Linked DNA regions of Flocculibacter collagenilyticus. The protein of the gene in region 1 interacts with the protein of each later gene in a pairwise test. Links are inferred from orthologs where the notes say so. Each region holds a gene or a part of one and is shown on either strand. Other genes may lie near its edges.

Evidence for each region. The genes of interacting proteins can lie anywhere in the genome.
Region 2: the proteins of HUU81_RS11210 (region 1) and bioB interact in binary tests that used the Escherichia coli proteins (3 or more experiments, as listed by UniProt). The link is inferred for Flocculibacter collagenilyticus from one-to-one orthologs.

What each region holds. Positions count from the first base shown.
Region 1 is NZ_CP059888.1:2,532,209-2,540,122, forward strand. What follows is about bases 1,949-4,677. They hold HUU81_RS11210 (class II glutamine amidotransferase), read right to left. Parts: upstream 3,831-4,677; coding sequence 3,066-3,830; downstream 1,949-3,065. Other genes in these bases: HUU81_RS11205 (putative Ig domain-containing protein), read right to left, coding at 1,949-2,671; fadE (acyl-CoA dehydrogenase FadE), read left to right, coding at 4,029-4,677. Outside these bases: more of HUU81_RS11205, read right to left, coding at 1-1,948; more of fadE, read left to right, coding at 4,678-6,497; HUU81_RS11220 (DUF1206 domain-containing protein), read left to right, coding at 6,682-7,476; HUU81_RS11225 (YehS family protein), read left to right, coding at 7,604-7,914.
Region 2 is NZ_CP059888.1:1,686,426-1,691,135, forward strand. Bases 1,034-3,919 are described here. They hold bioB (biotin synthase BioB), read left to right. Parts: upstream 1,034-1,869; coding sequence 1,870-2,970; downstream 2,971-3,919. Other genes in these bases: bioA (adenosylmethionine--8-amino-7-oxononanoate transaminase), read right to left, coding at 1,034-1,677; HUU81_RS07565 (aminotransferase class I/II-fold pyridoxal phosphate-dependent enzyme), read left to right, coding at 2,994-3,919. Also shown: HUU81_RS07550 (hybrid sensor histidine kinase/response regulator), read left to right, coding at 1-385; more of bioA, read right to left, coding at 382-1,033; more of HUU81_RS07565, read left to right, coding at 3,920-4,220; HUU81_RS07570 (methyltransferase domain-containing protein), read left to right, coding at 4,214-4,710. UniProt on the Escherichia coli protein: Catalyzes the conversion of dethiobiotin (DTB) to biotin by the insertion of a sulfur atom into dethiobiotin via a radical-based mechanism.

The DNA.
Region 1 (7,914 bases):
TAACTTTATCAACTTGACCATCATTGTGATAGGAAGTTCGTGTTAGTTTACCTTCAGGGTTCACAGTAGCGATTAGCTGTCCACGGCCGTCATAACGGTAATGCGACACTCTATCTTTTGAGAAGTTTCTGCTGGGTTGCAACTCTGACCAACTTTGCTCAATAATATTACGAGAAGTTAAATTCTGCTTTCTATTTGCATACGCCAGTACCGCCGTTTGCTGACCTGCTTTATCGTAGATAAACTCTGTAACATAGCCTTCACCATCTATCGTGGCCCATAATTGACCATCAGGCGTATAAATATTGCGTGATACACGCGCGCTCATATCAGCACCTGGTGCTACTTGAGGCGTGCCATTTTCATTCACCACTACATCCTGAGGGCGGTGATATTCAATAGTATGGGTTAAGCGGTGCGCTCCGTCATAGCGATATTCTGTTGCGTATCCATCTGCATCGACGGTAAAGGTTTTACGTCCACTATCATCGTAATAACTAGCCAATGTTCTGTCTTGCAATGTGTCACGCTGACTATCACTTATGTGTGCTACTATATCCGTAACCGCAGTTATATTTCCGTTAGCTTCTGTTAGCGAATTACCAGATAGCCAACCACTTGTAGTAATCAGGTTGGCATACGCTGTAGTAGTCGTAAGTTGATTCGCTTCATTATAGGTGTACTCAGTAATTGCTCCTGCTCGGTCTACACTGTATTTTAGTCGCCCTGCATTATCATATAACGTGTAGCTAACTGCACCATTAGCGTGGCGTTGCGCCACTTGTTGTTGCTGCGCATTAAAAATATATTCTACTTGATTGAATGCGACTGTATCAGATGCAGTGCCCGCTGATACCTCTATTGCACGTCCTGCTTTGTCGTAACTGGTTGTAGTAACCAAACCATTATTTTGTGTTACCGTAATTTTTTGGGTCGCGTCGTCATATACATAACTTTCTAACGCCGTTCTCTCCTCCATTGCTGTACTTGCCAATACAGTATCAAACTTCTGCGTTATACGACCAAGTCCATCATAATTAAGTACTGACTGGCGTAATTCAGGTGTAGTTTCTGTAAGTAAGCGACCGTACATATCATAGGTAAAGGTCTTAGTACTTGCTGTACTTGTAACACCAATACCACTTTCATCAACTTCCGTGTAATGAGTTTGTGTATGTAATTGCCCTCTAAAATCGTAGGTATACCCAATAAGCTGCACATCATACTCACCAAATAAGCCAAGCTCTCCCAACCACTCTATAAGATCTGACTCAGCTAGCACTTGCTCATACACTAACCCGTTCGTATTATAGTTATCTTGGGTATATACATGCTGTGAAACACGCTGACCGAACGTGTTATAACGGTACTCTGTCACCTGACCACTTGGCGTTAACATAAAGCGTAACTGATGGTTGTCATTATAAACAAAGCGAGTTGATGCTGGTAAACTAGCTGTTTCATCGCCATTACCATCTGGATCTGGCTTAGCAAATACCGTTTCGATGATTAATTGGTTATGAATATTAAATTTTCGCTCAACACGATTTCCTTGCGCGTCTTGCTGACTTATTTGATTACCCATTGCGTCATAACCAAACGTTACCGTATTGTCCAGTCCGTCAGTAATAGTCTCTAGGTTATCACTCGCGTCATAGCTGTACTTTGTTGTAACTTCTTGTCCATTAACAGTTGCCGTACGTGAAAGCAGCTTTCCTTCATCATCGTAACCTAGTTTTATTTCTGTACCGTCAACAGTGATAGTAGAGCTATTATCAGAATAACGGTAAGTCGTTGTATGGTTCTCACCATCAGTCACTTTATGAATTTTACCGCTATTGTAGTATTGAAAGGTTAGCGTGGTACCATCTGACTGCGTTAAGGTTTTTAATTGGTCTGATGTGTTGCTGGTGTAGGTGTAGCTTGTAACATATTCTTTTTGGTCTGTTGCATTATCTGGTGTTAAGTCAACTCGTACATGCTCTAGGCGACCTTGTGTATCATATTCATACTTGTATACTGCCTGAGTCGTCGCATCATCACTATTAAGTGTTATCGATTCCAGCTGCTGTGCGGCATTATAATTAAACGTCGTGGTCGTTTGTCCGTTCGTATTATCTGTCAGTACTTTTGCTAGGCGACCATTGGCATACACAAAGTGTTGCCCTTTGCCATTTTTATCAACAATACTCTTAAGCTTGCCATCAGCGGCATATCGCATTGAGGCAAGACTTGTTCCTTCTGTGTATACCCAGTCTGCACCATCTCGTACCATTTTGTCGTGTGCACCACGACCATCGGTACTGATGTACGCGCCCTCAATGGCGTTATAAGTAAAGGTTTGCACCGCGCCGTCAGCCGTCACACGCTTTACTGAACTACCAGTGTAGTCAGTCACTGAACTTAAGAAACCAAGACGCCAGTTATCGTCACCATTGTTATCATTGATGCTACCCAAGCTATTGTATGTACGTAATACACCAAAGTCTGCACCTAGTGCTGATAATTTATCATCTCGCCCTTGAACAATTAAGTTACCTGTCATGGCATTAATAAAGACTTGTTCATTGGCTTGACCAATGCCTGCTTGACCTACCGCCCCTTGTTGGCCGAGTGATGATATTGATGAATTAAATAGACCTGCTGCGTCACCTGAAACAATTGCAACCACGTTTTCGTTCCTTCCGTATAATTATTATTCTATTAGCACCCAACGATGCTGTTATATTTAATAAGTCCAAGGAATACGAAAAATGTTTAGCTATTTTTTAATTTTTTTGAATTTTTATGCAGACCAATGGGATTTATATCATAAACTTACAGTTATTCTTTTTTTCTGGGCAACTAGCACTTATGAAAAAGTAATAATTGAGCCATGTTCTTTATGTGCGCTCTAACCTCCTTTAACAATGCACTTAACTGTAATATATTCACACTGTGTCTACCCATCTTGCTGGGAATAACCAACTATCAAGAATCCAACTTAGTATAGGCGTATTAAAGCTATTAGATTTCGCTATACTTATCCGTAAACCATTCTATGCCCATTTCCCTTCACATCATCGTCACACCACTTCTCCATGACGAAATAAAATAGACTCGCCTGAGTTCATTTTTTGCCACTCTTCGTCGTTAGTTAAGGGCCGTGTCGCGATTACTGTAACAATGTCGTTGGGGGTTGTTTCTTGTTGAAAGTCGACCATCATTTCTGCATCGATTAACGTTGCTTTGCCGAACGGTGCTTTGCGAGTTATCCAATGCAAATTATTTGAACAATATGCTAGCACGTACACGCCGTCAGTCAGTAACATATTGAAAACACCCATTGCTTGTAATTGACTGCACAGCTTTGCAATATAACGAAATGCAGACTTCATATTTTTAGGTTTTGTAGGGTACTTTTCTTTGACTTCACTTAATAGCCAGCAAAAAGCCAACTCGCTGTCGGTGTTACCAATTGGGTGGAAGTGTTTGGTTGTTAATGATTTATAACCTGTTAATTGACCATTATGCGCATAGGTAAAACTTCTTCCCCACAATTCTCGAGTAAAGGGATGGGTATTTTCTAAACATACTCGTCCTCTATTCGCTTGCCGAATATGGCTAATTACAGCGCAACTTTTGATCGGATAAGACTTCACAAGTTTTGCAATTTCAGACTCAAAACTAGGAAGTGGATCTTTAAATGAGCGGCATCCCTTTCCTTCATAAAAGGTAATTCCCCACCCATCTTTATGTGGGCCAGTATTACCACCACGTTCAAGCAAGCCTGAAAAGCTAAAACAAATATCTGTTGGCACATTGGCCGACATTCCTAACAATTCACACATCTTTTTTTCCTAACTGAACGTATTAATAATACTTAGGTGTGTTCTTTAAACTCAAGTTGAGCAAATAAAAAGCAACCCGTAAGAACATTTTATTTTAATTCGTTAAACCTATAGTACAAATGATTATTTAGCTTGAAAGTTTACAGAATTCATTCTACTCTATTACTAGTGGTCTGACCTCTAAAAACTGGAGAAATTATGATAACAGCAATTTGGTTTCTGTCTTTCATCCTTATTTGTGGATATTTGGCATATAACCGTTCTAACCTAACGACATTTACAATTTGTACTGCCATCTTAATGATTGTAGGCACCGTATTTGACGTTGTTTCCATCATTGGCTGGTTAGTGTATTTAGCGATAATGGTACCTTTTAACCTGACAAATATTCGTCAGCAATACATGACTAAGCCATTACTTAAAATGTATCGCAAAATCATGCCTGAGATGTCTCAAACAGAGCAAGAAGCACTAGATGCTGGGACAACTTGGTGGGAAGCCGACTTATTTAGAGGCAACCCAGATTGGCAGAAAATGCACAATTACACAGCACCTCGTTTATCTTCTGAAGAGCAAGCTTTCCTAGACGGCCCTGTTGAAGAGTTATGTGGCATGCTAGACGAGTGGGAAATCACTCATGAACATGCGGATCTTCCTGATCACATCTGGCAGTACCTCAAAGACAATAAATTCTTTGCGATGATTATCAAAAAAGAGTTTGGTGGCCTTGAATTTTCTGCTTATGCACAGTCACAAGTATTACAAAAAATTACGAGTAAAAGCACCGTTGCAGCAAGTGTTGTAGGTGTACCAAACTCTTTAGGCCCTGGTGAGCTACTTCAGCACTATGGTACCAAAGAACAACAAGATCATTACTTACCACGCCTTGCCCAAGGTAAAGAAATTCCTTGTTTTGCATTAACCAGCCCAGAAGCAGGTTCAGATGCTGGCGCAATACCTGACTTTGGTATTGTATGTAAAGGTGAATGGGAAGGTAAAGAAGTACTTGGTATGAAGCTTACATGGAACAAGCGTTATATAACACTTGCCCCTGTAGCAACTGTACTTGGTCTTGCATTTAAACTATACGACCCTGAAAAGCTAATTGGTGATGAAGAAGATTTAGGCATTACTTGTGCTCTAATCCCTACTGACACAAAAGGCGTAAAAATTGGCCGTCGTCACTTCCCGCTTAACGTACCGTTCCAAAATGGTCCTACTCAAGGTGAAGAAATCTTTGTGCCTCTTGATTACATCATTGGTGGTACAGAAATGGCAGGTCAAGGCTGGCGTATGCTAGTTGAATGTTTGTCGGTTGGTCGTGCAATTACATTGCCTTCAAACAGTACTGGTGGCATTAAAGCAATGGCATTAGCAACAGGTGCATACAGCCGCATTCGTCGCCAATTCAAACTTCCAATTGGTAAAATGGAAGGTATTGAAGAACCAATCGCACGCATTGGCGGGTATGCCTACCTTGCAGATGCAGCAACAACAATGGGTACAGCAGCAATAGACGCTGGTGAAAAACCATCTGTTATTTCAGCTATTGTAAAATATCACATGACTGAGCGCATGCGTGAAACCATGATCGACGCGATGGACGTTCACGGCGGTAAAGGTATTTGTATGGGCCCAAATAACTATTTAGCTCGTGGCTACCAAGGTGCGCCAGTTGCTATTACGGTTGAAGGTGCGAATATTCTTACCAGAAATATGATTATTTATGGTCAAGGTGCTATTCGTTGTCATCCATATGTATTAGCTGAATTAGACGCAGCTAAAATTAAAGATGATCGTGAAGCGGTTAAAGCCTTTGATCGTGCGTTATTTGGTCATATTGGATTTAGCATCAGTAACTTCTTCCGTTCATTCTGGTTGTCGCTTACAAACGCTAAGTTCATTGGTGCGCCTTATAACGACTCAACTAAACGTTATTATCAACAAGCATCACGTTTTAGTTCAGCACTTGCATTTACATCTGACATTGCAATGGCAACGTTAGGTGGCAACCTTAAGCGTAAAGAGCGTGTATCTGCACGTTTAGGCGATATTTTAAGTGCACTTTACTTAACATCTGCAACACTTAAGCGCTTTAATGATGAAGGCCGCCAAGCTGAGCACAAGGTGCTTATGCAATGGGCAGCTGAAGATAGCTTATATAAAGCACAAGATGCCTTGTATGAACTAACAGAAAACTTCCCTAATCGCTTAGTTGGTAAGTTCCTTAAATTAGTGTTATTCCCATTAGGTAAAACACTGCAAAAGCCTGCTGATACGTTAGATCACAAAGTAGCTAGATTCTTGCAAACGCCTTCTGAAGCGCGTACAGCGTTAGCACGCAATATCTACCTAACGCGTGAAGATAACAACGCAATTGGTATGCAAGAACAAGCGTTAGACGACATTATCGCGTCAGAGCCAATTTTCGACAAAATCTGTCTGGGCCTTGGTGAGAAGCTACCTTTCTACCGTCTTGGTGAAGTAGCCGATAAAGGTTTAGCTGCTGGTATCATTACCGACAAAGAAGCTGCACTTCTTCACAGAGCTGAAGAAGGACGTTTACGCTCTATTAATGTAGACGACTTTGAGTCTGACTACTTAAAAGGCGGTCAAGTTGGTAAAGACAAGAAAAAGAGCAGCAAGTCTGACTCTAAAGCAGCGTAATAGCCTTAACTAAATAGTCTATTAGGTTTCCAACCAACGTAAAAAGCACTTCATTTTTGAAGTGCTTTTTTTTATAAACATAAGCCTTTAGCCTACTTCCCTACGACATCTAACTTTCTTAGCTATACTAACCTTTCCTCATTCATTCTTAACAACACGTTTTAATTTCATAAGGCGAACGATATTGAATAGTAATGCAAGCTGGATCACCTTCGTGGCGCGAGCAGGGTATGGCGCTAAGTGTGTTGTTTATAGCATTTTAGGATTATTCACCATTCTGGCTGCCTACGGTTCGGCAAGCACTGAGGATGTGTCAAAAGAGAATGTATTTAAAGAAATTTTAAGCCAACCTTTTGGAAGGTTACTTCTTACTATTTTAGCAACGTGCTTATTTTGTTACACATCATGGCGCTGGATACAAGGACTGTTAAATCCAGAAGGTTTAGAAAATAATAAACCTAAAGCTATTTTTACACGGGCTTTCTATTTCATCTCTGGGTTACTTTATGCCTCAATCGGTATATTGGCGGTAAACATGTTGCTGGGTAGCAATGATAAAAATTCGAGTACTAGCCAATCTATGGCAGGAAGATTAATGCAAGAAGCTTGGGGACAGTGGCTAGTGGCCGCACTTGGTGGAGTGATAGTGATATTTGCACTTTTACAATGTAAACATGCCTTTAAAGTCGACTTTATGGATAAATTTGTGACTGATGACATGAGTAGTCACGAAAAAAATATCACTCGAAAAGTAGGCATATTAGGCTTTGGCGCGAGAGGTTTGGTGTACTGCATTGTGGGTGGCTTCTTTATACAAGCTGCCATTTTGCATGATCCAAACCATGCAGGTGGCTTAAAAGAGGCGCTTGATACATTATTAGCACAACCCTACGGTATATGGTTGTTAGGTTTAACAGGTTCAGGACTGCTTGCGTTTGGTATTTTTTGTGGTTTTGAAGCGCGTTATCGCAAAACTTAATTCGACAACTTAACTGAGCACAGCATTTACCCTGAAACTTTGCTATTATGCAGCCTGCAATTTTCATCACACCCTCATTTATATGGGTAACGAATTAAGCTTACGCTAATTATCTTCAGGAACCATAGTGAACAATAACGATATATTACGCCGCCTTCGATTTAGCTTCGAATTTAATGACAAAAAAATGATTGCTTTATTTGCCTCTGCTGGGCGAGATGTCACTCAGCAACAATTAAAAAGTTGGCTAAAAAAAGAAGACGACCCTGAGTTTGTTAATTGCACTGATAATCAGCTGGCTTACTTTTTAACTGGCTTAATACACGAAAAGCGTGGAAAACAAGATGGTGAGCAACGTCCTGTAGAAAAAAAACTAACGAATAATATCATTCTTAATAAACTTAAGATTGCACTCAATTTAAAAGCAGAAGATATTGT
Region 2 (4,710 bases), 850 kb from region 1 along the record:
TAAAGCACTATTTAAGTCATTAACAATATTGCTTGTGGACGATGAGGATATTGTACTGCAGACAGGCGCGTTATTATTACAACATTTAGACTGCGATGTAGTCAGCCATATTAATAGTAATGAAGCACTTAAAGATTTTGAGAGTAGACCTCAGCATTTTGACTTAATCATTACCGATTACGCAATGCCGAATTTAACAGGTTCTCAACTGGTGGAAAAATGCAAAGACATTAGGAGCGATATTCCATGTATTCTTTGCACTGGTTATTTAAGTGTTTCTAAAATAAAACAGCTTAATTTAAGTAAGTTCGAACAAATAATTACTAAACCTTTTAGATTAGAAGATCTTACAAATGCGATTACAGAAATTAAAAAGCAGCATTAGCTTTCAGACAATTCAGTGACAACGGTTACCATGGCATTTATCAGTACTGTTAATTCACTATTAGAGATGACAAAAGGTGGCATAATATAAATAAGCTTGCCAAATGGTCTCACCCAAACGCCATGGCGAATAAAACGTTTTTGTACATCAGCAACATCTACGCTTTCTTCCATCTCAATTACACCAATTGCGCCTAGCACCCTCGCGTCATGAACCTTTTTTAAAGAGGCAAGGGGAATTAAAGATTGTTTTAGTTGCTGTTCGATATGAGACACAGATGATTGCCAGTTGCTTGACTCAAGCAGGTTTAATGATGCATTAGCGACACTGCAAGCAAGTGGATTTCCCATAAACGTTGGGCCGTGCATAAGCACTCCGGCATCTCCTGTAGAGACGCCCATAGCCACTTCGTCTGTACAGAGCGTGGCTGCTAATGATAAATATCCACCGGTTAATGCTTTACCCACGCACATGATGTCAGGTGTAATGTGTGCGTGATGACATCCAAAAAGTTGCCCCGTGCGGCCAAAGCCCGTTGCAATTTCATCAGCAATTAATAATACATCATACTGTTCACATAATTGTTTTACGCTTGCTAAATAGGCTGGATGATACATCCGCATGCCGCCTGCGCCTTGTACGATAGGCTCAAGAATAACGGCTGCGATGTCGTCGTGATGATGTTGTAATAATTGCGTCATAGCAGCAACATCATTAACTAGGTTGTCAGAGGGCAGGTTTTCATCAAACTGGGTTTTAGGTGCCTCAACAAAATAATGATTAGGTAATATATCTGAGTAAATAGTATGCATGCTGTTTTCAGGATCGCAGACCGACATCGCACCAAATGTGTCGCCGTGATAGCCATGCTTAAGTGCAACCATTTTATTTTTTTGAGGCTTATTTTTTCCGCGCCAATATTGAATCGCCATTTTTAAAGCAACTTCAACGGCAACAGAACCGCTATCTGCAAGAAATACCTTGTTTAAGCCATCTGGTGCTATTTCAACTAGCTTACGACATAAATCAATAGCGGGTTGGTGTGTTAAGCCACCAAACATTACATGCGCCATCTTTGCGGTTTGTTCATGAATTGCTTGGTTTAACACGGGGTGATTATAGCCATGAATGATGCTCCACCAGCTAGACATGCCATCAATTAATTGTTCGCCAGTTTCTAACTCGATAAATACGCCTTTAGCCTGTTTTACTTGGTAAGTTGGAAGCGGCTTTAACATAGATGTATAAGGGTGCCAAATATGTTCGAGGTCAAATTGCTGATTAGTTTTCATGTATAAATAACATCCAAATGTAAACCAGTGTAACTGGTAGGCGTTGACAATAAAGAGGTTGCGGCTAGACTATCGCAAAAATTAAAACAGAACAATAGAGTTTACATACCCTTAGCATTGCCATTGAAGCGCTTCATTAAGTGCTGATAAATGCCATCAGTAATCTCGAATATATCTACAGGGATAAAACAAATGAACTCAGCTTCAATTCATTCTGAAACAGTTCAAAATACACAAGCTCACTCTTTTACAGATGATGTGCAAATTCGTCACAATTGGACACACCAAGAAATAAAAGCGCTTTTTGATCTGCCATTTAACGATCTGCTTTTTAAGGCACATACAATTCATCGTGCGTGCTTTAATCCTAATGAAGTGCAAGTGAGTACGTTGCTTTCAATTAAAACCGGTGCATGTGCTGAAGACTGTTCATATTGTCCGCAAAGTGGGCATTATAATACTGATCTAGAGCGTGAACGCTTAATGGAAGTTGAAAAAGTGCTTGTGCAAGCTAAAGCTGCAAAAGAGCAAGGCGCAACACGTTTTTGTATGGGCGCGGCATGGAGTAATCCCAAAGACCGTGATATGCCTTATATAATGGACATGGTTGAAGGGGTTAAATCATTAGGCTTAGAAAGTTGTATGACGTTGGGTAAATTAACTGCCGAGCAAGCGGAACAACTTAAATCTGTAGGCTTAGATTACTATAACCATAACCTAGACACGTCACCTGAATTTTATGGGGAAATTATTACAACACGCACCTATCAAGACAGGCTAGACACATTACAACATGTTCGTGACGCAGGAATGAAAGTTTGCGCTGGTGGTATTGTTGGTTTAGGTGAGTCACAACGAGATCGGATTGGTTTGATTAGGCAACTAGCCAACTTGCCAGTTCACCCAGAAAGTGTGCCTATTAATATGTTGGTAAAAGTAGAAGGCACACCGTTAGCAAATGTAGATGACTTAGATCCGTTTGAATTTGTTAGAACCATTGCCATTGCACGTATTGTAATGCCTAAAAGTCATGTTCGACTGTCTGCTGGAAGAACGCGCATGAACGAGCAAATGCAGGCTATGTGCTTTTTTGCTGGAGCTAATTCTATTTTCTATGGCGATAAACTGTTAACCACCGAAAATCCTGAGCAAAATGAAGACATGAAATTATTCGCAAAGTTAGGAATATCACCAGAGAAGCGTGAAGAGTTTTCTGATGAAGCGCAAGAAGCTGCATTATTAGACTCCATTGAAACCGAAAGTGATAAAAGCTTATTTTACGACGCCAGTTAATGTAAGTAATAGGACGTTAATTTATGAGTTATGGTTTTATCACTGATGCGTTAGCACAGCGGCAAGCACACGGATTACTGCGTAACCGCAGCATTGCTGAAAATATATCTGGACGTGAAATATGCCTTGAGGGTAAAGGCTATTTAAATTTTTCGTCGAATGATTACTTGGGGCTAGCTGCAAGTGATGAACTTAAGAAATTAACGGCTTCATTCGTCGGGGGGCAATCTTTTGGGAGCACAGGCTCGTCTTTATTAACCGGGTACCACCAATCACATCATCATTTAGAGCGCTTATTGTGTGACTGGTTAGTACCTGATCACAGTGATGAGTATGCGGCTTTATTGTGCTGTTCAGGGTTTTCAGCCAATGTGGGAACAATAAAAACACTGATGAATGATGCTAATGCTGTGCTAATTCAAGATAAGCTAAACCATGCAAGCTTGATGGATGCCGGTGTTGAAGCTAACGCAAAAATGTTGCGCTTTAAACATAATGACATGACACATTTAAACGCCAAGCTAAATGCACTGCCAACATCTGAAATAGCAACATCACGAGCGATGATTGTCACTGAAGGGGTGTTTAGTATGGATGGCGATCAAGGTAATTTATCTGAGATTGCCAAATTAGTAACCCAAAATAAACACACATCCAAAATTGATACACTTTTTATGGTAGATGATGCCCATGGAATTGGGGTGTTAGGCGAAAGAGGAAGTGGCACTGCACATGCACATGGCCTATCAAGTTCAGATATAGATGTCCGCATGGTTACATTTGGGAAGGCGATTGGTACAAGTGGCGCGGCAATTGTTGCTAAAAAACCACTAATTGAATATTTGCTCAATTTCAATCGGCATTATGTTTATAGCACTGCTATCAGTCCTTTAATGGCCAATATTACAGCTGCAAGTATTCAGATAATACAACAACAGCAATGGCGACGAGATAAATTACACAGCCATATTTCATTGTTTCAATCACTCATGTCGAACTTTCAGCATAATGATGCTTATCCATCTTCAACAACAGCCATACAACCAGTGATAATTGGTGAGGCAGATAAAGCGCTAAAGATAAGTGAATATTTGAGAAATAATGGCGTATGGGTTAATGCAATAAGGCCGCCTACCGTACCAAACGGAAGTGCTCGATTGCGTATTACCTTAACGGCGAATCATACCGAACAAGATATTTATACCTTATGCCATCATTTAAATAACGCAGCTGATAAATTTTTATGCTAAATCAAACCAAACCAAAGTTAACAGAATCTTGTACCTCATTATTACAAGCAGAAGAGTCTGCATTTAATAAACGTAAGGTAGAGCGTGCTTTTGAACATGGCGTTGCAACATACGAACAAGCTAATACAGTACAACGTGTGTCAGCAGAAAAGTTATTAGCACAATTACTTAAAGCGAACACTAGCAAACATAAAGCTAACGTATTATTGGATTTAGGGTGTGGGAAAGGGGTCAATACCGTATCACTTGAACGGCACTGCGAAACATTGCTTTCGGCAGATATTACATACTCTGCTTTACGCAATATAGATAATAAGATAAATAAACAACATTTGCTTAATACCGATGCCGAGTCATTACCGCTTCAATCCAACACGATTGACTTGGTTTATTCTAATTTGATGTTGCAATGGACCAATAACCCACAGCACGCACTAAACGAGCTCGTGAGAGTGCTAACTCATGGTGGGCGTGCACACGTATCAACGCT